One region of the Desulfothermus naphthae genome, then DNA from elsewhere that is predicted to be linked to it. Evidence: predicted binding sites of a transcription regulator. Region 1 holds the regulator's gene; the other holds the start of a gene.
What was found. The regulator HrcA, encoded in region 1, represses chaperone genes, less so after heat shock. The targets are predictions, from matches to a motif close to TGTTAGCACTCNNNNNNNNNGAGTGCTAACA.

Region 1 (15,551 bases):
TCTACCTCAGGTATAGATCTGCCTGAACCCTTTACGTCTCCATTTTTACCAGTAAGTACAAATGTTGGCTTATAAAATCTTTCACAAACCCTAGATGCAACAATACCTATAACCCCTTCATGCCAATTATCGCCATACAAAACAAGGCCAGGCCTATCTGACTTTTCCATTGCCTGTTTTAGGGCATCCTTTAAAATCCTATCTTCTTCCTTTTTTCTTGCCCTATTGTATCCCTCTAATTTTTTGGCTATTTCCTTTGCCCTACTCATATCCTGTGTTAAAAGGAGTTCCACTCCATCCTTACCATTCCCCATTCTACCTGCAGCATTGATCCTTGGAGCAAGCATAAATCCAACCTCTTCTGCTCCCAATTTTGCCCCTACTTTAAGACCACTTTCCTCTTTAAGAGCTACAATGCCAGGCCGCCTGGTTTCAGAGAGCATTAACAGACCATTTTTAACCAGTATCCTATTATCTATATCTAAAGGCACTACATCTGCAATAGTTCCCATGGCCACAAGGTCAAGATATTGTCTAATATCTATTTTTTCAGGAAGTTCATTATTTAATCCAGCTGCAAGCAAAAAAGCAACGCCTACTCCTGCCAAATTTTTATATGCATTGCTATTTATTTTTGGATTAATAACAAAATTTGCAGGAGGCAACTCATCTGCCGGCATGTGATGATCAGTAATTACAACATCTATATTTTGCCCTCTTATCCACTTAACTTCCTCAATATTTGTTATTCCACAATCTACAGTAATGATTAAATTAACACCTTGTGCAACCAATGTTTTTAACCCTTCTAAATTAAGCCCATATCCCTCTTCCAGTCTATTTGGGATATAATAAATAGGAGAAAAACCTTTCTTTCTAAGTAAATCTACCAAAATAGCAGTAGATGTTATGCCATCTACATCATAATCACCCCAAATTGCAACCTTTTTCCCTGATTTCAATGAATGTGCAATAAATTTTACTGCACTATCTAACTCTCCAAGAGATGATAAGGGTTTTAAATATCTCAAATGCGGATTTAAGAATATATTCATATCTTCAATGGTTCTTATGCCCCTCTTTAACAAAAACTCCACAACTAATCTAGATACCCGTAATTTTTTAGAAAATTGGGGTACCAATAGCTTTAATTCATCAGACAAGGGCCTACTCATATTCCATTTATACAACAAATCAAACTCCTTATATAAGTGTCTGTGATCTGTGTGGGTGATCTGTATCTGTAACTTGACATCCCATACTGACCACTCACACTGATCACTCATCTTACCTTATTTATCACACTCAACACAACAGGGATATACACAATTTTTATTACATACTCATTTTTAAACCAATCCCTTTTTTTCTAAAAACTCCATAAACTTTCTTGCTTCTTCTAAGTCTGGATTTAATTCTAATGATTTTTCCAGATATTCTTTACATTTACTATAATCCTTCATTTCAAAATAACACCTGGCTATGTTATATAAAAGGTGATCATCCTCTGGAGCAAGTTCAAGTGCCCTTTGATAATATTCAAGGCACTGTCTATACATCTTATTTTTTCTGAGTTTAATTCCAAATTCATTGAACAGGTGTTTATGCTCTTTTTCAAAGGCTGCATCTAGCTTGACCAACCTTTCAAAAATATTTTGGGCCTTTTCTGTATCTCCCCTATCAAGGTATGTTAAACCAAGCCCAAAATTGGCCCTGATATTTTCTTCATCCACTTTCAGGGCATTTTTATATTCAAACTCTGCACTGTATGTCTCTCCCCTCATCCTGTGTCTATCTGCCCTGGCAATGGTCTTATTTAACTCCCGTATCCTTGGATAGACTTCATATGTATAAAATTCTGGCTCTGGGATAAATTTTTCAAGGAGTTCTTCTTTAGTAATTACTTTCTTTGGGCCAGAAGGAACATAATTCTTATTTAATGCTTGAATTTCCACATTTCCATCATCTAACTCCTTGACAAACCAATAACTTTTTTGAACAGTCTTTCTCTGGGTCGTACCTGTTCCTATCTTCATTACGGTCTGGGTAGAAAATACGCCTTTAATTTTTTCTATAGGTGCTTCCGTTGACTTATTATCCATATTATCTCCTCACCCTACATTTGGCTGATAAATATATACATCTTAAATTATCATATGCTTTATTTAAATCATCATTTAAAATTACATATTCAAATTCATCTATGGCTTCCATCTCTTTTTGTGCATTTTTTAATCTTATTTCAATTGTTTTGGGATCATCTCCACCCCTTCTGACCAACCTTCTCTTAAGTTCATCAATTGAAGGTGGTAAAATAAAGACAAATACACCTTGTCTCAAACTTTGTTTAAGACTTTTGGCCCCCTGAACATCAACATCAAATACAACATCAAAACCTTTATTTAATTTCTCTTCAATCTCCTTTCGTGGAGTCCCATAATAATTTCCATGTACATTTGCCCATTCAGCAAACATATCTTCTTTTATTAGTTTTTTAAATTCTTCCTTTGAGATAAATACATAGTCTATGCCATCAATTTCTCCTTCACGTGGTTTTCTCGTTGTGTAAGAGATTGAAAATTGGATGTTTGGAAATTCTTCAATAAGCATCTTTACAAGGGTTCCTTTGCCAGCTCCAGATGGACCACTGATAATCAGGGCAATACCCTTATTTTCCATCTCCCTCTCCTTTTTCTAAAGCTACCCTCTGCGATATGGTCTCAGGATGAAGGGAAGACAAAAATACATGGTTTGAATCTGTTAAAATAATAGACCTTGTCTTTCTTCCATGGGTTGCATCAATAAGTCTGTGATCGTCTCTTGCCTCTTCCTTTAACCGTCTCATTGGAGAAGAATTTGGATTAAAAATTCCCACGATTCTAGAGGCAACTACATAGCTTCCAAAACCTATATTTATAAGTTTTTCCCCCATAACATCACTCTAAGTTTTGTATTTGTTCTCTAATTCTTTCAAGTTCTGTCTTAAATTCAACTACAAAAGAACTTACTTTAGCGCATTGAGCCTTATTACCCAGGGTATTTATTTCTCTAAAGCTCTCTTGACAGAGAAAATCCAATTGTCTTCCAACATATCCTTCAGAATTAAGCAGATCTAACATGGCATTTAGATGGGATGTTAGCCTGACAAGCTCTTCTGACACGTCTAATCTATCCGCCATAATTGCCAGCTCTTGCATAAGTCTGTCTTGTTCCACCTGAATATCTATTGCCTTTAAAATTTCTTCTATCCTCTGTCTTAAGAGTTCAAACTTCTCACTTACCAGGCCTTTGGTGGCTTGACTTATTTTGTTTTTAATATCAACCAGTCTCTTAAGTCTAGACTTAAGATCCAACACAAGGTCTTGCCCTTCCCTTTCTCTGAATTTATTCCAGGATAAAAGGGCCTTTTTAAGACCATTTTTCAATTTGTCAACCAGCTCAGATTCTGCATCTACTGGAGCTTCAGTCCATAGGCCAGGAATAGAAAGAACCTTGTTATAATCTGGGACAAATACCTCGCCCTTTTTCTTGGCATAGCTTTTTAAAAATCCAAACAAGACATCTAGCAGTGTCTCGTTTATTTGAAATGGGACTTGATCTTGTCTAAATATTTTAAGCCCCAGAGAAATATCTATATTCCCTCTACTCACAAATTTTTTTACTTCTCTTAAAAAGATATATTCTACAGATCTCAAAAATGAAGGTATTTTAAATCTTATATTTAAATTTTTTGAATTTAGGCTCTTTATCTCCCAATGCTGCAAACAAATCTCATCGCTTATTTCATATGAACCATAGCCAGTCATTGACTTAATCATCTATTTCCCTTTAACTTTTTTTTATAATTCTCCCTTAAAAGCAAAAGGATCTTTTGAAGATCTTCCTTTGCATAATCTGGATATGTCCAAGGAAGGCTTTGCCATCTGCCCTTTTGAAAGATCAGGGTAAGGTCAGCCCAGATACCCTCTCTTAAATAAATCCTGTGAGTATATTCTTTTCCTGTGGCAAGCACGAACCTCTCAAAAGAGAGAATACCAGGATCTAAATTAAAGATCCTTGATCCATCTTGTTTTGCATATTTCTTTTCTATCTCATTAGTTGTTAATTTTATATCAGCCAACTTATCAGGTGAAATAAGATCTTTAAAGGACAGAATACGCCTATATATGGGAGTTCCAAGTTCCCTGTCATAATAGGTGGTCTCTGTAAATAAAATCATAGGAGATATGTATTCAATCTCTCCCAGGGCCTCTTTTAAATCTTCCTGCACCCTGGGCCAAAATTGATCCCATTTGCTTCCTAAGATAGATAATACTAAAAGGACATCTTTTGGTTTTTTGGGTACACTCATTTTATATCTGCTTAACAACCAAATTTAATTTATCAAAATCAAGGGACATAGGTACAGCTTTAATTAAGTCTCCCTTTTTTAAGGGTAAAAAACTTTTTTTATTTATTTTACAGATAATATAATATTCATTCATACCCACCAATTTTTCTGTATCTTCAACAATGATATTTACCTGGTCTAAAGAAAGAAGTTTTTTTAAAAAATTTTTCTTTTTCTCTAAAAAAAGTTTCCTTAACAAAAAACTTCTTTTTTGTTTAATATCTTTTGGAACTTGATATGGATATTTTGCAGCTGGGGTATCTGGCCTTTTGGAATATTTAAACACATGACCATAGGTAAAGGACATTTTTTTACAAAAATTATAAGTATCCAGAAAGTCTTTATCATCTTCACCAGGAAATCCAACTAACACATCGCATCCAAGTCCAAAAATTGGCCATATCTCTCTTAATTTATACATAAAATTTAAAATATCATCTGGAGAATAAGGGGACCTCCCCATTTTTTCCAAAATCTTTTTACTTGCTGACTGAACTGAGACGTGCAAATGCGGTGCAATTTCAGGACATTTGCTAATTACATCTAAAGCCCTATCATTTAAAAGAGATGGATCAAGTGAACTTATCCTAATGCGTGCCCCTTTATATTTTCTAACTAGCTTTGTTGCAACCACTTCTATGAGATCCCATAGATCTAATTCTTCTCCTAAATAATCGCCTTTAAACTCCTTTAAATTAATCCCACTAATTATAATCTCTTTAAAACCTCTATCTAAGATTGTTTTTACTTCTTCTAAAATAGATAGAACATCTCTACTCTTAGAAGGACCACGTGTTAAAGGCACAATACAATATTTACAATAATGGGAACAACCATCTTGTATCTTTATAATTGGTCTTGCCCTGAAATAATCCTGTATTTTCAAGGAAAAATTATCTCTGAAATCATCTTGTTTTGCACCTATGTTTTCTGGAAAGCCCAAAAGCTGGAATTTTTCCCTTTGAGGAATTGTAAGTCTAACTCCATCTATAGCTTTTATCTCTTTCTCCCATCTTGGAATGGCACATCCTGTTACTATTATCTTACATTCTGGGTTTTGTCTTGCAAATCTCCTTGCATACTTTTTTGTATCAGATATTGCCATATGAGTTACAGCACAGCTATTTATCAAGACAATATCTGCCTTTTGGGGATCATGAACTTCAAAAAGTCCTTTTTTAATCCAGGCTTCTCTGATTGCCTCTGACTCATATTGATTGATCTTACAACCAAGGGTCAAAATATAAAAACCTTTACCTTTCATTTCTGATTATTCCACCCCCCAGGACCACATTTCCAGAATAAAAACAACATATCTGACCTGGAGATGGTCTTGGAATCTTCTCTTTAAAAAATACTTGAATTATCTTATTTTTTTTCTCCCAAAAGGCCTTTTTTGGCTTCATGTTATAATTTACCTGAATCTCTATTTCTTCTGGCCAATTGTCCATGGGAACAAGGCAATTTACATCACCCACAACACACCTGTTATGCAAAAGGTCATTCTTTGTACCCACAACTAAAATATTTTGATCAAGGTCCTTATGGATCACATATAAAGGCTCTAAGTAAGGTATCCCAAGCCCACGTCTCTGGCCAATTGTATAATTAAAAAGCCCTTTATGAATACCCAATTCATCACCCCATATCCCTATAATCTTACCAGGTCCTGGAAGGTTCTTCCCCATTTTTTTTAAAAAATCTCTGTAATTTCCTTTTATAAAACAAATCTCCTGACTCTCAGATGTAATAGCTGGGGTAATATTTTTTTTATTTAACTTCTCTCTAATTTCATTTTTTTTATATCCACCAAGGGGCAATTTAACATCCTTAAAACTATCTTTTGATACCAAAGACAAAAAATAACTCTGATCTTTGGCTTTATCTATACCCCTATACAATCTAATTTGACTATTTTGGTTTATAAGTTTAGCATAATGGCCTGTTGCAAAATAATCAAATCCTAAGTCCATTACACATTGTTTAAGTACACCAAATTTAATATATTTATTGCATATACAACATGGATTTGGCGTAAAACCTTTTAAATAATAATCTACAAAAATATCTACTACATATTTTTTAAATTCATCTATTAGATCTAAAAATATACACTCAATATTAAGGGATTTAAATTTATCTTGAATTTTATCCTTAATTTTTCTTAATTCTTCTGTAAAAATGCCAAAAACACCTACTACATCATACCCTTTTTCCTTTAGCAAAACAGAACAAAAAAGACTGTCCATACCCCCACTTACTGCTACACCAATTTTCATACTAAAGTCTGAAATCAGCGGCGAGCGAGTAGCGAATCCGCTGAACCGTTTTGTTTGATTATTTTAATATTTCTATAATCCTGTCTATCACCTCTTGAACTTTGGAACCCTTCAAACTACCTATTTTATATAAAATTATATCTTTATCTGCTGTGAATATTTTATTAGGCCTTATATTACTTTCTTGCCTTAAACCACCTATTGCAAAATTGTCATCTTTTAATTCTATTGCATACTTATCTCTTACATTTTTGCTTGTTATTTAACACAAAATCAAATCCTGTCCTTCTAAGTTTGAAATTACTAATGCGGGCCTCCTTTTCCTTCCGGTTAAATCAGAAAAAGGAAAAGGAATAACTATCACATCTCCTTTTATAAATCTTTCCATGCTTCATCTTCCTCTGGAAGAAGCCAATCTTTAGATAGTGACTTTTCACTTAGATATAATGTTTCTTTTTTTTGAGCTTTTAATTGTAAATATTCTATAAAATCAATCAATTGCTTTTTATAGGGTAGCGGTAATTCCCGCATTTTTTCTATTAATTTTTCTTCTAAAACTTCTATTTCTTCCATTATATTCCCTTTTTTATTATTCTAACATCAACTCATAATTCATTAACTTTTTAGACCAAAGGGTTCGGGCAAAGGATCAAGTTCTCCTTCAACTCTGTCAGCAATTCCAAACAAAATGTCTTCCCTAAATGGCGGAGCAATAAATTGAAGCCCAACTGGAAGTTTTAGGTTATCTCCAAGTCCCACAGGAATGGAAATACCAGGCAGTCCACTTAAATTCAGAGGATTTGTAAAAACATCTGTGAGATACATGGTCAAAGGATCATGGATTTTTTCCTTTAATTTAAAGGGAAGTGTTGGTGATACTGGGGTTAGTATCACATCACAATTTGAAAAGGCCTCTAAAAAGTCCTGTCTAATTAATCTCCTTACCTGAGCTGCCTTTTTATAATAGGCATCATAATATCCTGCAGACAAAACATAAGTGCCTAAAATAATACGTCTTTGAACTTCAAATCCAAACCCTTCACTACGTGTTTTTACATACATATCAATTAATTCTTCTGCGTCCTTTGTCCTGTATCCATATCTTACTCCGTCATATCTTGCGAGGTTTGAACTGGCTTCTGCCATTACAATTATGTAATAAGTGGCAACTGCATATTTGGTATGGGGGAGGGAAATGTCAATGAGTTCTGCCCCTAATTCCTTTAAAAGCCTGAAAAAATCTTCTGATTTCTTTTGAATGTCAGGATCTAGCCCTTGTTGCCAATATTCCTTTGGCAGACCAATCTTTATTGACTTGAGGTCCTTGTATTTTTCCATCTCCTGTAAATAATCTGGCACTGGATTTGGAGATGATGTGGAATCTTTTTTATCTTTTCCAGCAATCACAGAAAGCATAAGGGCTGCGTCTTTTACTGTCTTGGTAATTGGACCTGCCTGGTCCAAAGAAGATCCATAGGCAATCAGCCCAAATCTAGATACCCTGCCATAAGTTGGTTTTAGCCCAACAACTCCGCAAAATGCAGCAGGTTGTCTAATAGACCCACCAGTATCAGTTCCAATTGAAATAGGGGATTGAGATGCCGCAGTAGAAGCTGCTGACCCTCCACTGGAGCCACCTGGAACCCTATCTAAGTCCCATGGATTTTTTGTTGGCTTAAATGCTGAATTTTCAGTGGATGACCCCATTGCAAATTCATCCATATTAGATTTTGCTATAATAATCCCCCCTTGTTCTTTTATTCTCCTAACTATCTCAGCATCATAAAAAGGAATAAAATTCTCCAACATTTTTGACGCACAAGTAGTTGGAATGCCTTTAGTTGTCAAAACATCCTTTATAATTACTGGTATTCCCCAGAGTTTTTTAGAAGGATCAGGACCATTTTTATCCATATCTCTTGCGTTCTCAAGGGCCTGGTCTTTATTTATGTAAAGGAGGGCATCAATTTTTCCTTCAGTCTCCTCAATCCTCTTTAAATATGCATTTACAACTTCTTCAACCTTGACCTCGCTACTTAAAATCATATCTCTGATTTTGATTCCAGAATATTTTCTAACATCCATAGATATATCTCCTCATTCTTTAGCTAACTACCTTTGGTACAATAAAGTGTTCCCCATCTTCCTCTGGTGCATTTTTTAATACATCTTCCCTTGTAAATTCAGAATAGACCTCATCTTCCCTATATGGAGTAGGATGTTCAACTGGTGAATACATGGGTTTTACATCAGATGTATCCACTTCTGATAATTGTTCCATGTAATCCAATATCTGGCTCAGTTGTTTTGAAAAAAGTTCCAATCTATTCTCATCTAGATGTAGTCTTGCTAAATAGGCTATGTTTTTGACCTGTTCTTTTGATATCTTCATACAATACTCCTTACCTCAAGAGAATTTTTAATATATCCTCAAAACAAACATATGTTGAGAAGCAATTCCCTTTTCATCCCACTTAATTGGTCCAATTGTCCACTTAAATTCTGGGTTATTTAAAATAGAATCAATAAGTTGTCCATTTTTTAGGTGTTCTTTAAGATATGCTGCATACCTAAAAAAGTCATACCCAAGACATATCCAGAAATTAACATCCTTTTTACTTAAATCAAACACTATTTTTTTCAAATTAATTAGCTGGTTATTATTGTTATCCTCTATCCAGGGAGATGGATAGTATGCCCTTTTAAACATGGATATTTCCAGGGGAGTAAATTCTGGTTTAAAGCTACCCCAAAGAGCTGGCCCTAAAAAATATAAATCAGATGCATTATAATAAAAAAAGTAAGGAATTATTATCCTGGAATTTTCAAAAGAATCTGGGATAAACACAGCAGAAAAATCTATATCTGGTTTAAACCCTTTTATCTTTTCATCGTCCTTATCTTGAAATAGATCTTTTGGCACATCCAAAAAATTACCTACTTTTTCTTGCCAATCCCTTGTGTTTTCAGGATCATACCATGATATTTGTGTGAGTTTAGCCCCAAGTAAACGAGCTTCATTAAAAAATTCTTCTCCCAAATTCCTGCCATAATCTGATCTTGGATAAAAAATAGCAAAAGAATCTATTTGGAGCTTATCCATAGAAAACTTAATTAACTCAGTGACCTGGTCTTTATGGGATGGAAAAAATCTAAAACCGTCCACGCCTTCCTTTGGAATATAAGACCTAAATGCAAATAAATGAATTTTTTTTGGAAGGTCTGTTTTCAATATCTCATTAAAAGTTTCCAGCTTAATAAAACCGCCAACAATTAAATCCTTACTTGCAATCTCTTTTAATCTATCTATCCACCCACTTGCATTTGAATTTAAAACAACTACTTTTGCTTCAACTCCCATACCTTCCATCTCATAAATAGCTGCCTCAACCCCAGTCAAAATCTCATAGGAGACTTGCTCATATAAAGGATCAAAGGGTAGGACCAAAACAAGTTCTATCCTTGGAATTCCATTTTTTTCAATAAGAGTTTTAAATTCATCTAGAAATAATTCTTTTAATAGGGAATTTTTGTTTAAAATATTCTGAAGCAACATATAAGATTTGGACCAAGATATCTTTTTTGAAGACAGAAGGCACAAAATCTTTGCCCACATTATTAAACTATCTGGAAGTTTTGCTGGATCTAGGTTTTCTAAACGATATTTTGTTGCAATATTCTCCTCTAATATGCTCTTGTACAAATCATTTAAAATATCATATTGTTCCCTTGAATTAAATGTGTTGTAATAATTATCAAAAATAGCTCTTCCATTATTTATATCTTTGTTTTTTAAATATGAGAGTTCCAATAAGATAAAGCTGTTTTTTCTAATAGTTAAAGGGAGATCTATTTTGATTAAGTCTATTAAATATTGGTAATATTTTTGTTTTTCATTTTTTAAATCTAAATAAGTCAAGTAGTATTTATGGAATTGCCATTTCTTTAAGTAGGTTGGATCAATTGATTTCCATTTATCCAAATATAATTTGGCCTTAACTAAATTTTTACTCTGGAGAGAACACTTAATAATCCTCTGTATCAAAGTAAGTTCCCTTTGTTTGGGAACAAGATAGTTATAAAGGGCCTTTTCATAATTTTCACAGGCAGATATATACTCCCCTTTTTCCCAGAGATAATCTCCAATCTCCAATGGAGATTTTGGAACCATCTTAATTTGTTTTTTGGGGCCACAACCTATAAAAATAATAAGAAAAATACAAAATAATAAATAATATCTCATGCAAACCTCTTGATCTTCAAATCTGTCGCCTTGAGAGACTAAAATAAAAAAGCCTGGGCTATATTTTAAGCCCAGGCTCAAGATTAGAGGAGGGGGAACGTTTATGTCAAGCACACTTATTTTTGCTCAGTATATTCAGCATCTACCACATCATCATCCTGGTTTGGATTACCTGCTTGTGCACTTGATGCGCCTGCTTGAGCGCTTGAACCTGTTGCACCTGCTTGTGCTCCTGCTTGTTGTTGCTGATATAATAACTCAGCCAACCTGTGAGATGTCTGAGTTAGGGCATCCATTGCATTTTTAATTGCCTGTTCGTCTTCGCCATCCATTACTTTCTTTAGATCTTCTATCTTTTGCTCTAATTCAGCCTTAAGAGCACTGTCTACTTTATCACCAAGATCCCTCATGGACTTTTCAGTTGTGTAGATCAGGGTATCTGCCTGATTTCTTAAATCAATCAAACGTTTTCTCTTTTCATCTTCTGCCTTATGGGCTTCTGCTTCTTTAATGATCCTTTGAATTTCTTCCTCTGATAGACCACTTGATGGCTGAATCCTGATAGACTGTTCTTTTCCTGTGCCAAGGTCCTTTGCAGAAACATTCACAATACCATTGGCGTCTATGTCAAAGGTAACCTCAATCTGAGGAACTCCCCTTGGTGCAGGAGGAATTCCAACTAAATCAAACCTACCCAGACTCATATTATCCTTTGCAAGGGGCCTCTCTCCCTGCAGTACATGGATAGATACTGAAGTCTGGTTATCAGCAGCAGTTGTAAATATCTGACTCTTTCTTGTTGGAATAGTAGTATTTTTCTCAATTAGTTTAGTAAATACCCCACCTAATGTCTCAATACCTAGAGAGAGTGGTGTTACGTCCAGGAGCAATACATCTTTTACATCTCCAGAAAGTATTCCACCTTGAATAGCAGCACCCATTGCAACTACTTCGTCAGGATTTACGCCTTTATGGGGCTCTTTTCCAAAGAACTCTTTTACTTTCTTCTGTACAAGTGGCATCCTTGTCATACCACCTACTAAGATAACTTCATCTATATCATTTACTGTAAGTCCAGCATCTGCCAATGCCTGCTTACATGGTCCTAGAGTCCTATCTACGAGATGTTCTGTAAGAGCCTCTAACTTTGCCCTACTTATTTTCATATTCAAGTGCTTTGGACCAGTCTGATCTGCAGTTATAAATGGTAGATTAATATCAGTCTCCAGGGCAGTTGAAAGCTCTTTTTTGGCCTTTTCTGCTGCCTCTTTAAGCCTTTGCAAGGCCATTGTATCATTGCTCAAATCAATTCCTGTCTCTTTCTTGAACTCTTCAATTATGTAATTTAAAAGTGCCTGATCAAAGTCTTCCCCACCCAGGAAGGTATCACCGTTTGTGGCCTTTACCTCAACAACATTATCACCAACTTCAAGAATTGAAATATCAAAGGTACCACCACCTAAGTCAAACACAGCTATTTTTTGATTAACTTTTTTATCAAATCCATATGCAAGGGAAGCAGCAGTTGGTTCATTAATTATCCTCTTTACTTCAAGTCCTGCAATTCTTCCTGCATCCTTTGTTGCCTGCCTCTGGGCATCGTTAAAATATGCAGGAACCGTTATAACTGCTTCTTTTACAGGTTCGCCCAGATAACTCTCTGCGTCTTCTTTTAATTTTCTTAAAATCATTGCAGAGATCTCTGGAGGGCTATATTTTTTCCCTTCAATTTCAACATATGCGTCGTTGTTTGGACCTGGAACTATATTATAGGGACACCTTTCTTTCCATTTTTTCACCTCTTCTGAATCATAACTGCGTCCCATAAGTCTTTTTATGGCAAAGATAGTCCTCTTTGGATTAGTAACTGCCTGTCTCTTTGCTAATTCACCAACTAGTCTCTCTTTATCAGTAAATGCAACAATAGACGGAGTGGTCCTCCCACCTTCAGGATTGGGAATACATTTTGGCTCTTTCCCTTCCATTACATAAACACAACTATTTGTTGTTCCGAGATCTATTCCTATTATTTTTCCCATCTTTTTGTCCTCCTAACTTACTAAATTTTCTTTACATAAAAAATAAGCTTATTTTTAAGCTTGTAAAGGGCTTAATTATTATTTTCCTGTTTTTTGCTCACCATGACCTTTGCAGGTCTAAGTACCCTATCCTTTATTTTGTATCCTTTTTGCATAACAGTAGAGACCATACCAGGTTCCATGTCTTCCCTTTCCTGCTGTGCCATGGCCTCATGATAATTTGGATCAAAGGGTTCTCCAATTTCAGTTTTAATCTGTTCTAACCCGTGATTTTTTAGGGTATTTAATAAAATATTTAAAGTCATTTCTATGCCTTCAACAATATCTTTACAGGCCTCTACTTTTTTTGCGTGCTCGAGTCCAAGTTCAAGGTTGTCTATTACTGGAACTATATCTTCTAAGACCTTTTCAGTTGCATATTTACAAAAATTCTCTTTTTCCCTTTCCATACGCTTTCTAAAATTATCTGCATCAGCCTTTACCCTGAGCATCTCCTGTTCCATTTCTTTTTTTACTGGACACTCAGGACAAATTTTCTCTTTGCAGAGTTCTTTTAATTTTTCTATATCTATCTCCTCTTCTTTTTCTTTGGTTTGTTTTTCTTGCTCTACCTCAATTTTTTCTTCTTGCTCACAAGAAACCTGTTCTTGTTTTTTTTCATCACTCATCCACTACACCTCCACAAATTATTTTTTTGAAAAATCAGACTTGAAATTAAGTAAGAGAAGGTTGGCTACTATAGCCTGGCCTCAAGTATCTTACTAAGCATTTTGGCCATATAGTCAACCATGGGGATTAATTTTGAATATTCCATGTAGATGGGACCAATGGTACCTATAATTCCTAAGGGTTCACCATAGGCACCATAAGGGGAGGAAATTATTGACCATTCACCCAGGTCAGGATCGAAAAGTTCATTTCCAAAATGAATAAAAATTCCTTTTCCTTCCTCTATTTTATCTAAAATCTTTAAAAATTCAGACCTTTTTTCTATATATTCTAATAGAGATTTCATCCTCTCTATATCTTTTGGATCTATACTACCAATAACCCTATGTGCACCTTGGACAAATATCTCCCGCTCATCTTCGGCCTCACAGGTATATTGAGCTAGGGTCAAGGCATTTATATATAATTCATTAAATTTCTTTTTTGCCTCTTCCATTTCTTTTAAAAACTGTTTTTTTACCTCAAACAGGGGCTTACCTGAAAATTTTTCATTTAAAAAATTGCTGAATTTAACAAGGTCATCGGAATTTATCTTCAAATCTTCCACTGCAATTAGTCTACTGTGAACCATACCCCCTTCAAATACCAAAATAGCCATAACAAGACCTGGTTTGACTAAGACAAAATCTATATGTTTCCATTTCATAAAGGAGATTTCAGGAGAAACAGCCAAACCCACAAGTGCAGTTTCATCTGATATAAACTTTGTTGCTCCTTCTAGAATTTGGGAAAAATCATATACAACTGCACTATTAAAATATTCCTTTATTTTCTTTTTTTCATACAAAAGTGGCTCTGGCTTCAAAATATTGTTTAAGTAAAACCTGAGACCTTTTTTGGTTGGAATCCTTCCAGCAGAGGTATGGGGCTGTTTTAAAAAACCCTTTTCAGTGAGATCAGCCATGACATTTCGCATGGTGGCGGGACTTAAATTAAATTTAGATTTCTTGGCAACATATCTGGAACCAACAGGAGTACCTCTCTCTATATATCCTTCGACCACTATTGACAAAACCTCTAATTCTCGGTCATTTAATGTTTCCATGGAGTAGCCCCTATTAACAATATTCTGCATATAACACATTTAATCATATACAAAATTTGTGTCAAGAAAGTGTTTTATTTCCTCTAGCAACTTTTTGAAATTTACAAAATTGTTAACACCAATTCTCGATGAACTTGGGAAGGTTGGGTTTAAGGAGTAATCCAAGAAAAATAATATATATTTTCGCAAAGTATGGAAAAAAGGACGGTATTGAAAGTTATACTGCTCCCAAAAAAGTTGGACACGTTTTGAAGGTAGAGTTAGGAGTTGAGTAAGGGGTGAAAAAGGGTTGAAATTTAATCTTGGAAACAAACTTTGGGAGGGATTTTCTATGAAGAGAAGGAAATGGAGTGCTGATGAAAAATTGGCCATTGTATAAATGGGAATTAAGGGGAAAAATCTGTGGCTCGAATCTGTAGGGAGCACCAAATTTCTCAAGCTCAGTATTATGAATGGTGTGAGAAATTTTTAGAAGGTGGTAAAAACGCCTTGGCTTTTGATGCTCCCAGCAAAAAAGAAGCTCAACTAAAAGCTGAAATTGAAAAACTACAAAAAATAAATGGAAAATAAACTGTCTACATCGAAATACTAAAAAAAAGAGGAACTTCTCAAGGGAAAATAGAAGCTATCTCACAGCTGGTAAAAATAAGTTTTTCTGTTAAAGATGCATATTACGCTATGGGGATATCCAGAAGCACTTATTATTCATACAAAAAAACACGTCGACCCAAAAAGAAAAGTAAGGAATATTTATATTTAGTAAATAAAATCAAAGAGATAAAAAACAATCATCCTTTTTGGGGATATAGACGATTAATACTGGCTT
Region 2 (15,551 bases), on a different contig from region 1:
ACACTATTTCATCTACTCCTACGTCTAAATAAATATCAACGATTTCTAGAACATCCTCTAATGACACATCACAACTTTTCACGTATCCAAAACAACATTGAATACTTCCTCTTATATAGAGGCCACTTTTTTTAGCAATCAATAACATATCTTTTAAACTAACTATAGAGTCTTTTTTCGACATTCCAGTATTTTTTAAATTAAAATCATTACTGGCAGATATTGATATTTCAACGCCTTTAGCACCAACAGATAATGCCCTTTCTAACCCCTTTTTATTTAAAACTAAGTTAGTTAAAATCAAATCAGTGTTTCTAAAATATTTTACTATCTCTTCTGCGTCTTTAAATTGAGGGACTTTTTTGGGATTTACAAATGAAGTTATTTGAATATTTTTAAGACCAGCTTCTATCAGGTTTTCAATTATTTTAATTTTATTTGAGGTTGGGATAAAAGAGGGATAAGACTGTAGTCCATCTCTTGGGCCAACTTCAGTAAGGAACACCTCAGAAAGGGGGAGATGATAGTTCACTTGATTCTCCCTGAGCTTTTATAAATTAAAGTAATTAGAATTTTAAATTAAAATTAGTTTATAAAAGTATACCATTTTTGTCAACATAAGAGTAAATTAACGATAACAGAACTAAATTAATACTATATGTGAAGTTTTTTGGTTAAGAATTTTTTCTCTTGACAGAAAATATAAAAAACCTTAACAGATTTTTTCAGACGGGCCATTAGCTCAATTGGCAGAGCAACGGACTCTTAATCCGGAGGTTGAAGGTTCGACTCCTTCATGGCCCATCAATAATTTCATTAAAGTAAAAGAGTTTAATCTTTCATTCTAACAGTAAGGTTGGAAAAAAGTTGGAAAAATTTTTTTATCCAACCCGGTCCCTGATTTTCTGTGAGTGATCAGGGATATGTTTGTTTACCGCATGCCCCCGGCTTTATCGGTGGGATTTATTACGTTGAAATTCAACAATTCTACCGTTATTTCGAGCTGAAAAAAATCTCTTATAGATTTCCTTGAACACCTCTTAATTCATGCAAATATGGTGCTGAGGTATATGAATGTAAGCTTTCACAATAAAAGAGAATTTTTTGCAAATAAAATGAGAAAAATAAGGATAAGTGGTGTTGGGGGTTGGGCTTAATGAGCTAGTCCAGAGTGAAGCATTATTATATGGAACTCTTTTAAAATTTCTTTTATGTTGTCAATTAATTTTGTAAACGAGTACATGGCATAAATTAAAACCCCCAAAAATCACATTTGAGCCAGTATTGTCTGGTGTAACAGCTTGTGCCTTATTTAAAAACAGGACTTTCAGAGTTAATTTAGAAAATTTTGCTAAAACCCGCGTCAATTAAGGGTTTGGAGCACTTCTTTAAGAAGTAAAACCTATCATATTTTATTAATTTTTCATTATTTTTTGTAGTTTTTTCAAGGAAAATCTAATTTTTTTCTTGCAATTGTAGAACCTAATCTATTACAGTATTTTTATGGTACCTTTATACAAAAGGAAAATTAAAGGTAGAACCTATTGGTATTTGAGAGAAACTGTCAGAAAAGGTAAAAAGGTTAAAGTACTTCGGCACACCAGACAGTATTCTTAAAAGACTTAAAAAAGCTGAATCATCTGGTGTACCTCTGAGGATCCAAAGTGAGGAATTTGGATCAGTGTTCATCGATAATGAGTTAGAAAATCAAAACTATTAAAAATCGTTTTATAAGAGTCTGCAAGAAACTTCATATAGGCACTCAAAATTACCATCTTGAACTCACATCAGATAAAAAACCATATCCTTCAGAAAAAATCAATATGAGATCAAGAAAACAGAATCAAACTTTGGTCGTTAAATAATAGTTACTGATAATATTAAGTGGAGTCCAGAAAAAATAGTCCAGGCCTCCCTTGACCGTTGGATTATAGAGAGAAGGAATTTCTCGATAGGAAATCCTCAGTATCAGGTCAACCTATATACCATTGGACAGACAACAAGGTACGCTGTCATCTTCTCACCTGTGTAATTGCCCTCACTAAGATACGACAAATAATCACACAATGGTAGAAGTATGTGGATTATTGTAGAATTTGAATGTTAACTTGTTTTAATACTGGGTAGGATTATCCACTCTTTTGTACGATCTTTTATAAATTTATACGGCAAGACAAAATCATAACTTGAAAGTACTATTTTTTTTAGAGGTGAAATTATTTCACAATGAATATAAACTTTTTTATATATTATAGAATAATGACCTGTCAGTATTAAGTCTACCTTTATTTTTTTGTTTAATTTATTGAGATTTCTCGTTAATATAAATTCTCCTTTTCCGGGCTCTATTCTAATATCTTTTTTATTTAATCTTAAATCTATAAGATTATAACCCAGGTGGGATAGCTTTGTGCTAATCAAATAAGGTATTAAACGGCCAAGTGCATTGGATAATTCGAGACTCTCATTATTACTAAATGTTGTAATTAAAATAGTTTTATTTTTTATATTTAAATCTTTTAGTTTTTTGTTTAGATACTGAGCAGCAATATAACTTTTCTTTAGGATAAGGTCATTATCATCAGGTGGTATTGCCTTGTAAGATGGTGAATTTTCTTTTCTGGTATACTTAATTGTTGTGCATGATATAAAGAATAGACAAAGGAATGTAAATATTACTATAATATAAATAAATATTTTACTTTTGTTGTACATGCTCATTAATCCTGGAAGATGTCAAATTTTTAAGTTTATTTTTTTTACATGTTTGTACCTTTAAATAATCTTTTTTGGGTTTGTAAATCCCATTTATTATATGGAGTTATTCCTATTATTTTCTTAAAGGTTTCCATTGCCTTTTGTGTTTCTTTTCCCCATATTCCATCTATTTTCAAATTATATAATCCCAGCTCTTTTAATCTTTTTTGTATTAATTTTATATCATCCTTATTAAATTTTGATAATATTTTGACACCTAATTCAATTGGCCCACCCTCTATTTTTGCTTTTGTTATTTTTTCTTTTTTCTTTTTTTTGAGTTCTTTTATCCTTTCAGGAAGTATCAGAGATTGATACTCCTCAGGTAAAAAAAGTGTAAAAGAAATAGAGGATAACACTACATTATTCTGGAGAGAAATTATTTTTAGCGTGATAAACAATAAATTATTATTAATTTGGACATAAGTTCCAGTTAACATTGTATTGCTTTTATATTTAGATAGGATTAAAGACAGATCTCTACTTAAAGCAAATTCTCCCCTTTTCTTTTTAATTAATAGAGAATAATTTCTCAACCTTATTTCTTTAACTTTATACCCTTCCCTTGTAAAATAAGATGCTATACCTTCCTGAATTATTCTTGCCAGTTTACAGGTAATATTAAAATTGTTTAAGTCAGTCAAGGTAGTTATTAATAATGTATCATATTTTGACAAACTGATGTTTTTTTCAAGGTTCCTAGATATCATTTGTATTACATCCGAAACATTAAATGTTTTTAAGTCAAAGAAAGACACCTCTTCACCTGGATTAATATATTTTTCTTGTTGAATTATAAAATAGTCTGGTTTTTTACACAAACATATTCTAGAATTTATTATAAATACAAATGACATGATAAAAAAGAAAAAAACTTTAGTTCTCATAAGTACTCCTCTTACTTATCTACTAATCTATAAACTTTATAGTCTGATTCTAGAGGCATCTTTTTATATATAGTAAGTTTCAATTTGTAATCATTTATTACAGTTATATCATTACTTAAATTTAAAACTGATGAATCTCTAAAAATAATACATCCTTGATAATACAAACTTGTATTAATAATTACTTCTTTTTTACTTGACATAATATAAGAATCAAAAGTTACTAAAAAATTGGCATCACTTTTTTTTGAAATTCTAAAATTTTCTTTTACCATTGCAGTAGCTAGGAGCTCTCTATAATTTTTTTCAAATAGTGTGTTTTTTCCATAACTAATGTATACACTCTTGACCGGGGTTGAAAAATTTGATGCTACGGTCTTAGATATGGATTTAGCTACAATACCTGCCAATTTTGCCCATGCCTTTGATGGAGAGGTTTCTTTGGTAATATAAAAATATGACCCGGTGGTGATGAAACCTCGTATGGGTGGGTAAGAAGGTTTTATACAGGAACAATAAAACAAACTCACTATAACCAATGAAATGATTCTGTAATTTCTTATGCTCATAGCTATTAAATTCCTTTTATTTTTTAAAATTCGGATTTTTCTTCGTTTTCTTTAGATATTAATATTTTTTTACAATGAATTTACTGAAAATATGCGAAAATTGAGTATAATATTAAATATTTATTTAATTTTTTATTAGTTAAATAAATCTCTTGAAATTTTCAAAAATATGAGTAATATTTATTCCACTACGGAGAGGTGGCCGAGCGGTCGAAGGCGGTAGTCTTGAAAACTACTGAGGGTTTACAGCCCTCCGGGGGTTCGAATCCCTCCCTCTCCGTCTCCCTACCTCTCTACCATCTTGTCTTAAATGGAGTTTTTTAAAGCTTAACCTAAGGATTCAAATCCGCTATTTAACTAGGAGGAATTAATGGTGGATATAGCTATTTTGATTGGAAGTATTTCAGATAGAGAAAAGCTGATTCCATGTGTGGAAATACTGGAAAAATTGGGTATTAGTTATAAATTTCATGTAACATCTGCCCACAGGACCCCTGAGAGAACTGAAAATTTAATCAGAGATTTAGAGGAAAGGGGGTGCAAGGTGTTTATTTGTGCAGCTGGTCTTGCTGCCCACTTAGCTGGAGCAGTTGCTGCAAGGACAATAAGACCTGTTATTGGAGTTCCAATCAATGCATCTTCTTTAGGTGGAATGGATTCTCTTCTTTCCACTGTGCAAATGCCTCCTGGATATCCAGTCGCAACCGTTGCCATTGACAAGATTGGAGCTAAAAATGCAGCTTATCTTGCCGCCCAAATCCTGGCTATTTATGATTTTGAATTAGAGAAAAAATTAAAAGAGTTAAGGGAAGAGATGAGCCGAGTAGTAGAAGAGGCGAATAAAAAATTATAAATTATTTCAATATGTTAAATAAAAATTACAAAAAAACTTTTTTTGATCTTTACAATTAAAAAATTGAGTTTATATTAATAAGCGTACATGGAAAGGGGTGATAAGGGTGATTAGTAAGGTAATTTTGTTGGCACTCGCAATTAGAGAGTGCTAATAATAAATAAAGATAATAGAAACTACAAAATAAAACGGAGGTGGAGGCTATGAAGTTAAAACCATTACATGATCGTGTGTTGGTAAAGCGTTTAGAGGAAGAGGAAAAAACAAAAGGTGGAATTATCATCCCTGATACTGCAAAGGAAAAGCCAATTAAAGGTGAAGTAATCGCCGTAGGTCCTGGGAGACTTACTGATGATGGAAAGAGGATTGAGATGTCTGTAAAGGTTGGGGACAAGGTAATGTTTAGTAAATATGCAGGAACCGAGGTAAAGATTGAAGGTGAAGAATATCTCATCATGAGAGAAGATGATATTGTTGCTATTATTGAAAATTAAATTTTAAAAGGAGGTGGGTAATATGCCTGCAAAGGAAATCCTATATAGTGAAACTGCGAGAGCAAAATTAAAGGCTGGAGTTGATAAACTTGCAAATGCTGTAAAAGTAACTTTGGGTCCAAAGGGTAGGAATGTAGTGATTGAAAAGTCTTTTGGATCCCCAGTTATCACAAAAGATGGTGTTACAGTTGCAAAAGAGATTGAACTGGAAGATAAATTTGAAAACATGGGTGCGCAAATGGTAAAGGAAGTTGCCAGCAAGACATCTGATATTGCTGGTGACGGTACCACTACAGCAACCATCCTTGCCCAGAAGATTTTCAATGAAGGCATTAAGTTAGTTGCTGCTGGTAGAAATCCCATGATCATCAAGAGGGGTATTGATAAGGCTGTTGATGCAGTAGTCAAAAAACTAGAAGAAATTTCTGTTCCAACCAGAGATGAAAAAGACATTGCACAGGTAGGTACAATTTCTGCCAATAATGATTCTGCAATAGGAAATCTTATTGCAGATGCAATGAGTAAGGTTGGCAAAGAGGGAGTTATTACCGTAGAAGAAGCAAAGGGTCTTGAGAATACCCTTGAGTTTGTTGAAGGTATGCAGTTTGATAGAGGTTATTTATCTCCATATTTCGTAACCAATGCTGACAAAATGACATGTGAGCTGGAAAATGCATATATCTTAATCCATGAGAAAAAGATATCTGCAATGAAGGACCTCCTTCCTGTATTAGAGCAGGTTGCAAAACAGGGTAAGCCCTTGTTGATTATTGCTGAAGATGTGGAAGGTGAAGCCCTTGCTACATTGGTTGTAAATAAACTTAGGGGAACTTTACAGGTATGTGCTGTAAAAGCGCCTGGTTTTGGAGAGAGAAGAAAGGCAATGTTGCAGGACATTGCTATCTTAACTGGTGGTCAGGTGATTTCAGAAGATCTTGGCATTAAGCTTGAGAACGCTACTCTAAATGACCTTGGTGAGGCCAAGAAAATAATTGTTGATAAAGAAAATACCACAATAATTGATGGTGCAGGAAAACCAGAAGACATCAAAGCCAGGGTCAATCAGATCAGAGCTGAAATTGAAGAAACCACTTCTGATTATGATAAAGAGAAATTACAGGAACGTCTGGCCAAGTTGGTTGGTGGTGTTGCCGTAATTAATGTTGGTGCTGCAACTGAGACCGAGATGAAGGAAAAAAAGGCCAGGGTAGAAGACGCGCTCAATGCAACCAGGGCAGCTGTTGAAGAAGGTATTGTTCCTGGTGGTGGTGTAGCCCTTATCAGATGCCTTGAAGCTGTTGAAGCTGTAAAGGCTGCTGATGAAGATGAGAAAGCGGGTATTGAAATTGTCAAATTAGCCCTTACAGAGCCTTTGCGTCAGATCTGCGCAAATGCAGGTTATGAAGGCTCCTTAGTGGTGGAAAAGGTAAAATCTGAGAAAGGCGCCTTTGGATTTAATGCAGCTACTGGTGAATATGAGGACCTTCTCAAGGCTGGTGTAATTGATCCAAAGAAAGTAACCAGGATTGCCTTGCAGAATGCGTCTTCTATTGCATCCTTGCTCTTGACAACTGAGGCTGCAATTTGCGAAAAACCAGAAGAAAAAGATAAAAACATGCCTGCACCTGGCGCTGGAATGGGCGGCATGTATTAATAGATATGCAAAGAGAAAAACAAAAAAGGCTGGTCTTGAGACCAGCCTTTTTTGTTTATTGATTTGTTTTAAAAGGAGGAGGGATATATGCTTCAAATAGAAGAGTATAAATTTGGATTTATGAAGATATCAGGAAAAACTTATACCCATGATCTGAAAATTATAGAAGATTCCATCATCCCTAACTGGTGGCGAAGTGAAGGACACAGGGTGTTACAAAAAGATATAAAAGATATACTTGAACACGGCGTGGAAATTATTATTATTGGTCAGGGCGATCCTGGCTTGATGAAAGTAGATCCTTCCCTTAAAAATTATTTGAAAAAACAAAAAATTAAACTTATAGAAAAACCAACAAAAGATGCCATCTCTGAATTTAACAGATTATCTAAAGAAGGTAAAAAGGTCGGTGCTGGATTTCATCTAACCTGTTAATATTTAATTGTTTAGTGCTATATAAAAAAACAGGAGAAAATCCTTTTATGGAAACAGTATTGATAATTGGTGGATGTAAAAGTGGTAAAAGTAGATTTGCTTTAGAACTAGCAGGCAATTATTCAAACCAAAAGAAGATCTATATTGCCACCTCCATTGTTTGTGATGAGGAAATGGAAGACAGGGTGAAAAAGCATAAAAAAGAGAGGGGAGATGAGTGGGAGACTTTAGAATGTGCCTATGATTTGCCAGATACACTAAATAGTGTCGTGATTAAGGGATACATAGTATTGGTAGATTGCCTTACAATGTGGGTCAATAATCTCTTTTACAAGGGGCTTACTATTCAGGAAATTGAGGTTGAGATAGAAAAACTTTTGGAAGTAATTGGGAAAAATAGAGGGTTGTTAATCCTTGTATCCAATGAAGTTGGACTTGGAATTGTCCCATTAAATGAATTCACTAGAAAATACAGGGATGTTGTGGGAATTATGCATCAAAAAGTAGCAAAAATGGTAGATAAAGTATACTTTGTTACCTGTGGAATTCCAAATCTTATAAAAGGTTAAAAAATGAATAATTTTCTTGGAGCACTACTCTTTTTGACCACTTTGCCTCTTCCTAGAAAGACCAACCTGGAATTTATGCCTGATAAAATAAGGCCTTATTTCCCATTAGTTGGTCTTTTGTTAGGGCTTATAGTGGCCAGTTTTGATTTTTTTATGTCTCATATTTTTCCAAATAGCACAGTAGCCTGGTTAGACGTTATAATGTTAATATTTTTAACAGGTGCACTTCACTTGGATGGGCTGGCCGATACTGCTGATGGGATATTTAGTCACAAGTCCATGGAAGATAAGCTGAAAATAATGAAAGATTCCAGGATTGGTACAATGGGGGTCCTGGCTATTGTATGCGTTCTTGGAATAAAATATTTTGGTATAAAGGGTATAGATAATAACAGATTATTAATCATTTCGTTAATACCTGCATATTCTAGGACCTCTATGGTTATTGCAATGAAATTTTTGGGATATTGTAGGGATATAGGTACTGCTAAAGGATTTTTTGCATCAAATGTAAAATTAAATGAATTTATTCTATTTGCATGTATAATTTTTATTTCCCTTTGTCTGGGGAAAGATTTCTTTTTGTTGAACAGTGTTTTTTTTATATCAACATTTTTAATTATTTTTTATTATAAAAAGACCATGGGATGCATAACTGGAGATACATTAGGTTGTATGTGTGAGGTTATTGAATCTATTTTATTTTTGGTTTTAAGTTAAACTAAACAACTTAATATTCATTAATGTATGTTACATGGAGTTATTAAATGCGAATCTTTATAGGAATTCCTTTTCCCGAGGAATACAAAAAAAATTTAAAAAAAATAAAAAACAAATGGGTAAATAACTTGTTGTCTAAGGTTAAGTGGACAGAAGAAAAAAATTTTCATCTCACTTTATTTTTTATTGGTGAAGTTGATGCAAAAAAAGTAGAGGAAATAAAATCTACCCTTGAAAATGTTACGATAGCCCCTTTTCTTTTTCAGGCAGGAGGTGGTGGATATTTTCCTGATATCAAAAGACCACGCGTTCTTTGGGTAGGAACTAAAAAAGGATATAGAGAATGTATAAAACTCGCAGAAAAAATTTCTTCATCTTTACAATATATTGGAATTAAGGGAGATGATAGACCATTTAAGCCGCATCTCACTATAGGACGGATAAAAAATGCTAGTTTAAAAGACAATTGGAAGGAGCTATTAAAATATTTAAATGAACTCACCTGGCCCCAGATAACCATTCATAGATTCATTTTATGGCAAAGCATTTTAAAGCCAACTGGACCTGTTTATAGACCTATAAAAGAATTTGAGTTAAAATAATTCTATGTATAATCTCCCCTATTCAATCTAGCCCTTTCAGAGATGGCCATTATTTTTAATTCATTTACAATATTAGTTGCCCCTTCGCTGGAATCTATATCATTACTATTTAAGTCCTTCTCTATTTGAGTCAGTTCATCTATAAGGGAGTTGAGAGTGTTTTCTGATTCCCTTAGATTCCCACAAGATAGATTGTGGGAATATTTTTCCCATTGATCTAAAGTGGATTCTATTTTATCCATGATCTTTATATGGTCTTGATTTTGATTTAATCTTAAGGCAGCCTCTAGTTCCTTAAGTTCAATTGGAGTTGAGGAAATTTGAGGTTTGAGCATTTTTTCTTGTTTTTCTTCAATTTGTTTTTTAAGGAAAATATCAAAGTCTTGATTAGATGCTTTTTGCTTGGTTTTATCTGTTTGTTGGGATATATTTTTTTCAATGTCATTGAAATTAATTTTATGCATTTCCTTTCCTTTTAGATAAGGTAAAGTTTTTTGTATCAGGAATTTATTTCTTGGTTCTATCAGTTTTAATTTTAGAAAGCAAGATTTTTGCCAGGATTAACGAATAAAAGGGAGGTCATTTTTGACCCCTATAGTTAAGGCTGCGGAAATTATAAAAAAAGGAGGAGTTGTTATTTTTCCAACCGAGACCTTGTATGGCCTTGGCACAAATGCTCTTAATCAAGATGCTATAAAGAGGATTTTTGAGATAAAAATTAGGCCCATGCAAAAGGTATTACCAGTTATAATTGGTGATATATCACAACTTAAGATGTTGGTAGATAGAACAGATAACATACCCCTGGACTTAATTTTGGATAAATTTTGGCCAGGTCCCCTCTCAATATTATTTTCTGGAAAGACTAATTTGCCTAAAGGTGTTGTTAACCAAGAAGGTTATGTGTGTATTAGGCTTACCTCTCATCCTGTAGCCAGGAATTTATGTCTTGCTTCAGGATATCCTCTAGTTGCAACCAGTGCAAATTTATCTGGCAAACCATCACCTAGATTGTTTGATGAAATCAATAAAGGACTTCTGAAAAAGGTAGATATGGCAATTAATTTATACCCACAACCTTCAGGAAGGAAACCTTCAACAATTATTAAATTTGTTGGAGATAAAACCATAAAGATAATTAGACACGGAGCTATTTCTATTAATAATTTAAAAAAAGCTGGTTTAAATATAAAATAAATTTTATTTAAGGGTGATTTGTGATCAGTGTGTGTGATCTGTTGTCCACTCACACTGACCACTCATCTCTTCTTAATTTATCACCTTCAACACTGGATATACTGAGTTTTTATTATATACTCCTTAAAGTCGCCCCTTTTTTCGTTTTTATGGAGTTTATTTCATGGACGTACCATTAAGAGCCATGCCTCAGAGATTGCTATAGTTATTATCATGTAGGGGAATGCTACTTTCATAAATCCCCCAAAAGTGGTCCTGTAGCCTTTTGATTCAGCTATACCAATTGTTACAACATTTGCTGATGCACCTATTATAGTTCCATTTCCACCAAAACATGCACCTAAGGCAAGAGCCCACCACAGGGTGTTATGTGCCTCGGGAATTACATTTGAGAGATAAGCTACAATTGGCAACATAGTTGCTGTAAAAGGGATATTGTCCACAAAAGCAGACATAATAGCTGCAACCCACAAGATAAAGGTACAGGCAGCTACAAAATTCCCCTTTGACAGCTTTAAGATCCAATCTGCAATTAGATCTAGAAGGCCTGTAGATTCAACTGCAGAAACCAACATAAAAAGGAATATAAAGAACATAAGGGTTGGCCACTCAATGTCTTTTTCAATTAGCTCAATTAGATCAATCTTGTCCATGATTATAGCGATAGTTACCAAAACAGCTGCACCAAAAAGTGCAGCTATAGAGACTTCCATATGCCAAATAGATTCAGTCAAAAATAGAAAAATAACAAAGGCCAAAACCCCTCCACCATAGCTAAGGAGCTTGGCGTCGGTTATTTTATATTTTTCTTTTAACTTTAAAATAAATTCATCCACATTTTCTATCCTTGCCATGGCAAATTCTTTGCCCCATATAAATTTAGTATACACAATAAGTACTACCATACAAATGAGACATAGAGGGGCCAGGGCCTCAACAAATTTTACAAAGCTAAGTCCTGCATAAGAGCCAATCAAGATGTTTGGTGGATCACCAATAAGTGTTGCTGTACCACCAATATTTGAGGCTAAAACAAGAGGGATTAATAGGTGAAGTGGATTTATATTGAGTGCTACACATATCTCAATAGCAACACCAGTTAAAAGGAGCATGGTGGTTACATTGTCTAAAAATGCAGAAGTAAAAGCAGTAAAGAACATTAGGATTATAGATAATAAAAAGAAGTTTCCCTTTGCCAGACTATATGATTTATAGGCGCACCATTGAAAGATACCAGTATGTTTAAGTACACCGATTATTATCATCATTCCCATAAGAAGGAATATAACATTCATATCAATAGAAACAATTGCTGCTTCATAAGTAAGAATATGAAATTCAGGGTTAAAGGTTCCAATAGTATAAGACAAAATTAGCATTGTTGCCGCACCAAGCATAGCTGCTATTGTCCTGTGGAGCAACTCAAAACCAATAATCACATAAACAAGGAAGAAAATCACAGATGAGATCCAGAATGCAGGTCCAAGCACCCTTTTAAGAATGATATCACCGCTAAAATATAAATTTTTATCCTTTATGGCCAGATTTTTGGGGTCTAATTTTAATATTTCAGTCTGGTAGCTGGCCTTGGATATTTCCAGTTTTATATGCAAGGATTTTTGCTGCTCTTTTGAGATAAAAAATCTTGATAAAAATTTTCCATTTTCAGCAGTTTCAAGCTCATCCATCATGTTATTGCCTAAAAATATCTTTACTTCTGCTTCTCCAACAGGCTCGCCATGGGTATTTTTAATAATTCCAGCTAAATTTACACAGAGAGCATCCTTGTCTGGATGTTTAGAAGGGCTCACCTGTCCATGACTGGCTAGGGCCAATGAAGAATAGATTAAAATTAACAATAGAAATAAAAAAGGGATCTTTTTCATAGAGTCCTCCTCGTGTTTTAGAAAATTTTGAAAGTATGCTCCTACTTGGGAATTTTTTCTACATGCCAAAACTCTTTTCTCTTATTGGATATCAAGGATATCAATCCTCAAATATTATTTTCCGTTTATCCTACAATAGGATGATGATTTATCAATGTCTATAATTTTTATTCCTTTTACATATTCCTTGGTTGAATAACGAGTAATATTTTCAAGCTTATATGTTATTTCCTTTATTCTCTCTACCTGTTTTTTTAGTGCTAGACAATTTTTATTGGTGGGATTATCGTCTAGAATCTCTTCTATAATAAGTAGAATATTTTGAAGTGGCTGATTCATTTCATGGCAAGTGGCTCCAGCCATTTCCAACACACCCTGCAATTTTTCTCTCATTAGTCTTTCCTGAGCTGCTTTTTTAAGCTCTGTTACATCTCTTGCAACTGCTATTAAGCAATCTTTATTGTCATATTTTATCTTATGTGCTGACCATAATACATCAATTATTGAATCATCTTTTTTTCTAAATTGTACTTCTGCATTGCATATTTTCCCATATTTTTTTAAGATCTCATGAAGTTCGTCTCTTTGTTTAGGATCTGCCCATATTCCAAGTTCAATGGAACTTTTTCCAATAACTTCTTCTCTACTATATCCTGTAGTATCTAAAAATGCAGCATTTACTTCAAGATAAATGCCTTCAACTAGAGTTGATATCACAATCCAGTCTGGCGACAATTGAAATGCCTTTTCAAACTTTTCTTCAGATCTCTTTAGCTCTTCTTTTATAAGTTCCTCTTCTGTATTATCCAGAAAAAAACCTAAAACCGATTCTTCACCATTAAATAAAATAGAGCACACGCTTTCTAAAATATATTTTATCTGACCATTTTTATTTTTTATTTTATTTACAAAAGGTCTATCTCTTTTACCTTTTAACATAGAAATTGCAGATTCTCTAACTCTTTCTCTATCTTGTTCACATATTAACTCATTGGGCCTTATTTTTTTTAATTCTTTAAAAGTATAACCCGTGATTTTTTCAAATTGGGGATTTACATATTTAAATCGTCTTTTAGAAATGATGTATATACCGATGGGTGAATGCTTAAAAAGAAGAGAAACTATTTGAGAATTTAGCTGAGGTCGTAATTCCAATTTTTTTTTAATATTCGCCGTGTTTTCCATAAAAATACATAGACCTCCGTCTATATCTATAAATAAAAAGGATAAAAATTCATGTTAATTTTTTATTTTAAGTAATAAACTTTTCCCATGAACTGGATTTAAAAAATCTTTTTCCATGGGTGAGCGTAAATAAAGGAACATTTAATTTGTTTGCAATTTGAACTGATTTTTCAGGACTGAGGCTAAAAAGTCCTGTTGCCAACCCATCAGCAATACAAGCACTTTTAGCTATCACACTGCAGCTAACTGTCCTTTGCGGAGATAAGGCCATTTCTTTATCAATTATGTGAAACAACTTTTTGGAAGAGTTAAAATAATTTCTATAATTCCCAGATGTGGCAATTGCAAGGTTGGAGAGGCCTATGATTTGAATAAAGCCTTTTTCCCTATATGGGTCTTCAATCCCTATCCTCCATGACCTATGTCCATCCTTGTCTCCAATTGTCCTGATGTCACCGCCAGCATCTATTACCGCGTGTTTAATCCCGCATTTTATGAGAAGTTCTGCACCTTTATCCACAATATATCCTTTTGCTATTCCATCTAAAGTGATTTTTGCTCCCTTTGCCATGGTTATTTTTTTTGGGGAAAAAGATATATTTTGCCATCCCACCCATGGCAGGACTTCTTCAATGTCTTTTATTTCTGGAAAATGTCCATGAATTTTTATTTCATTTTCTATTAATTCTAAAAGAGGTAGAATTGTGATATCAAATTTGTTTGAAGATAATTTTGATATTGATTTTGCTTTTAATAATAAATCATAAAGTTCAGGAGGTACATCATCCAATCGTTTGTTTTCATTAAGAAATCCCACATAGCTATTTGGATCAAATCTTGTAAATAAATCTATAAGTTGTTTCATCCTGGAAAAGGCCTTGGATTGCGCATCTATTGCCCTGTCCTCAGATTCATCATAAATAGTAATTGTGACATAAGTATTCATCATAGGTAGGGTTCGAGATACTTTTTTTAATTTAGAAATATTATGGCCAAATACTGGTTCTAATCTAAGAAAAGTAGCAGTACCAGCTATAGTCAATAATCCAATGACTTTAAGACAACCCCTTCTGGTATATTTATTTTCTAACATGATCTTAATCTCCAATTTTTTCCGTCTGTTTTTGACTGTTATTTAAGTTATATTTAAGTTCTATGTCAAGGAATATTGGTCCTCTAAATTCTTATTGTATTAATTGAAATATTTTTTTATAATAATTTTTAATAACCAATAGATGGAACAAAGAGGTGGAAATATGAAAAATTTTGAGGTGAAAAAGAGTATTGAAGAGATAAATAAAAAAATAAAAGAAGGAAAGGCTGTAGTAGTCACAGCTGAAGAAATGGTGGATATAGTAAAATCTGAAGGTGTAAAAAATGCCTTTAAAAAAGTAGATGTAGTCACTACTGGCACCTTTGGGGTGATGTGTTCTTCTGGGGCATTTATAAACTTCGGACATACCAAACCCAAAATTAAGGCATCAAAAGTGTGGTTAAATGAGGTGGAGGCATATGCTGGCATAGCTGCAGTAGACTGTTTTATTGGTGCAGCCCAGGTACAGGAAGATGACCCTTTAAATAAAGTTCACCCTGGCAGGTTTAAATATGGTGGTGGACATGTAATTGAGGACCTGATCGCAGGAAGACAAATAAGATTAAAGGCCAAGGCATACGGAACTGATTGTTACCCTTTAAAAGAGTACGAAACAGTAGTTACTATAAATGATCTAAGAGATGCTTTTT

Region 2: the regulator HrcA is predicted to act here: its motif matches at 5,192-5,222, upstream of groES (co-chaperone GroES).

The regions. Positions count from the first base shown of each region.
Region 1 is NZ_BAAHYQ010000003.1:172,889-188,439, reverse strand. Features, by position in the region: gene recJ (single-stranded-DNA-specific exonuclease RecJ) at 1-1,193, opposite strand, end outside; gene ACYQ1E_RS12395 (tetratricopeptide repeat protein) at 1,350-2,102, opposite strand; gene gmk (guanylate kinase) at 2,104-2,679, opposite strand; gene ACYQ1E_RS12385 (DUF370 domain-containing protein) at 2,669-2,932, opposite strand; gene ACYQ1E_RS12380 (YicC/YloC family endoribonuclease) at 2,937-3,818, opposite strand; gene ACYQ1E_RS12375 (DUF4416 family protein) at 3,815-4,351, opposite strand; gene ACYQ1E_RS12370 (MiaB/RimO family radical SAM methylthiotransferase) at 4,353-5,654, opposite strand; gene mnmA (tRNA 2-thiouridine(34) synthase MnmA) at 5,644-6,669, opposite strand; gene ACYQ1E_RS12360 (hypothetical protein) at 6,932-7,057, opposite strand; gene ACYQ1E_RS12355 (hypothetical protein) at 7,042-7,242, opposite strand; gene gatA (Asp-tRNA(Asn)/Glu-tRNA(Gln) amidotransferase subunit GatA) at 7,285-8,754, opposite strand; gene gatC (Asp-tRNA(Asn)/Glu-tRNA(Gln) amidotransferase subunit GatC) at 8,774-9,061, opposite strand; gene ACYQ1E_RS12340 (type 1 periplasmic-binding domain-containing protein) at 9,089-10,912, opposite strand; gene dnaK (molecular chaperone DnaK) at 11,029-12,951, opposite strand; gene grpE (nucleotide exchange factor GrpE) at 13,023-13,619, opposite strand; gene hrcA (heat-inducible transcriptional repressor HrcA) at 13,688-14,725, opposite strand; gene ACYQ1E_RS12320 (transposase) at 15,128-15,295, shown strand.
Region 2 is NZ_BAAHYQ010000001.1:1,248,557-1,264,107, forward strand. Features, by position in the region: gene ACYQ1E_RS06075 (hydroxymethylglutaryl-CoA lyase) at 1-532, opposite strand, end outside; tRNA gene ACYQ1E_RS06080 (tRNA-Lys) at 732-804, shown strand; gene ACYQ1E_RS06085 (FlgO family outer membrane protein) at 2,104-2,715, opposite strand; gene ACYQ1E_RS06090 (FlgO family outer membrane protein) at 2,760-3,644, opposite strand; gene ACYQ1E_RS06095 (hypothetical protein) at 3,656-4,213, opposite strand; tRNA gene ACYQ1E_RS06100 (tRNA-Ser) at 4,406-4,493, shown strand; gene purE (5-(carboxyamino)imidazole ribonucleotide mutase) at 4,584-5,066, shown strand; gene groES (co-chaperone GroES) at 5,261-5,560, shown strand; gene groL (chaperonin GroEL) at 5,583-7,214, shown strand; gene ACYQ1E_RS06120 (Mth938-like domain-containing protein) at 7,302-7,649, shown strand; gene cobU (bifunctional adenosylcobinamide kinase/adenosylcobinamide-phosphate guanylyltransferase) at 7,697-8,218, shown strand; gene cobS (adenosylcobinamide-GDP ribazoletransferase) at 8,222-8,938, shown strand; gene thpR (RNA 2',3'-cyclic phosphodiesterase) at 8,986-9,540, shown strand; gene ACYQ1E_RS06140 (hypothetical protein) at 9,543-10,004, opposite strand; gene ACYQ1E_RS06145 (L-threonylcarbamoyladenylate synthase) at 10,126-10,737, shown strand; gene ACYQ1E_RS06150 (ArsB/NhaD family transporter) at 10,899-12,623, opposite strand; gene ACYQ1E_RS06155 (PAS domain S-box protein) at 12,738-13,808, opposite strand; gene ACYQ1E_RS06160 (FAD:protein FMN transferase) at 13,876-14,901, opposite strand; gene ACYQ1E_RS06165 (homocysteine biosynthesis protein) at 15,065-15,551, shown strand, end outside.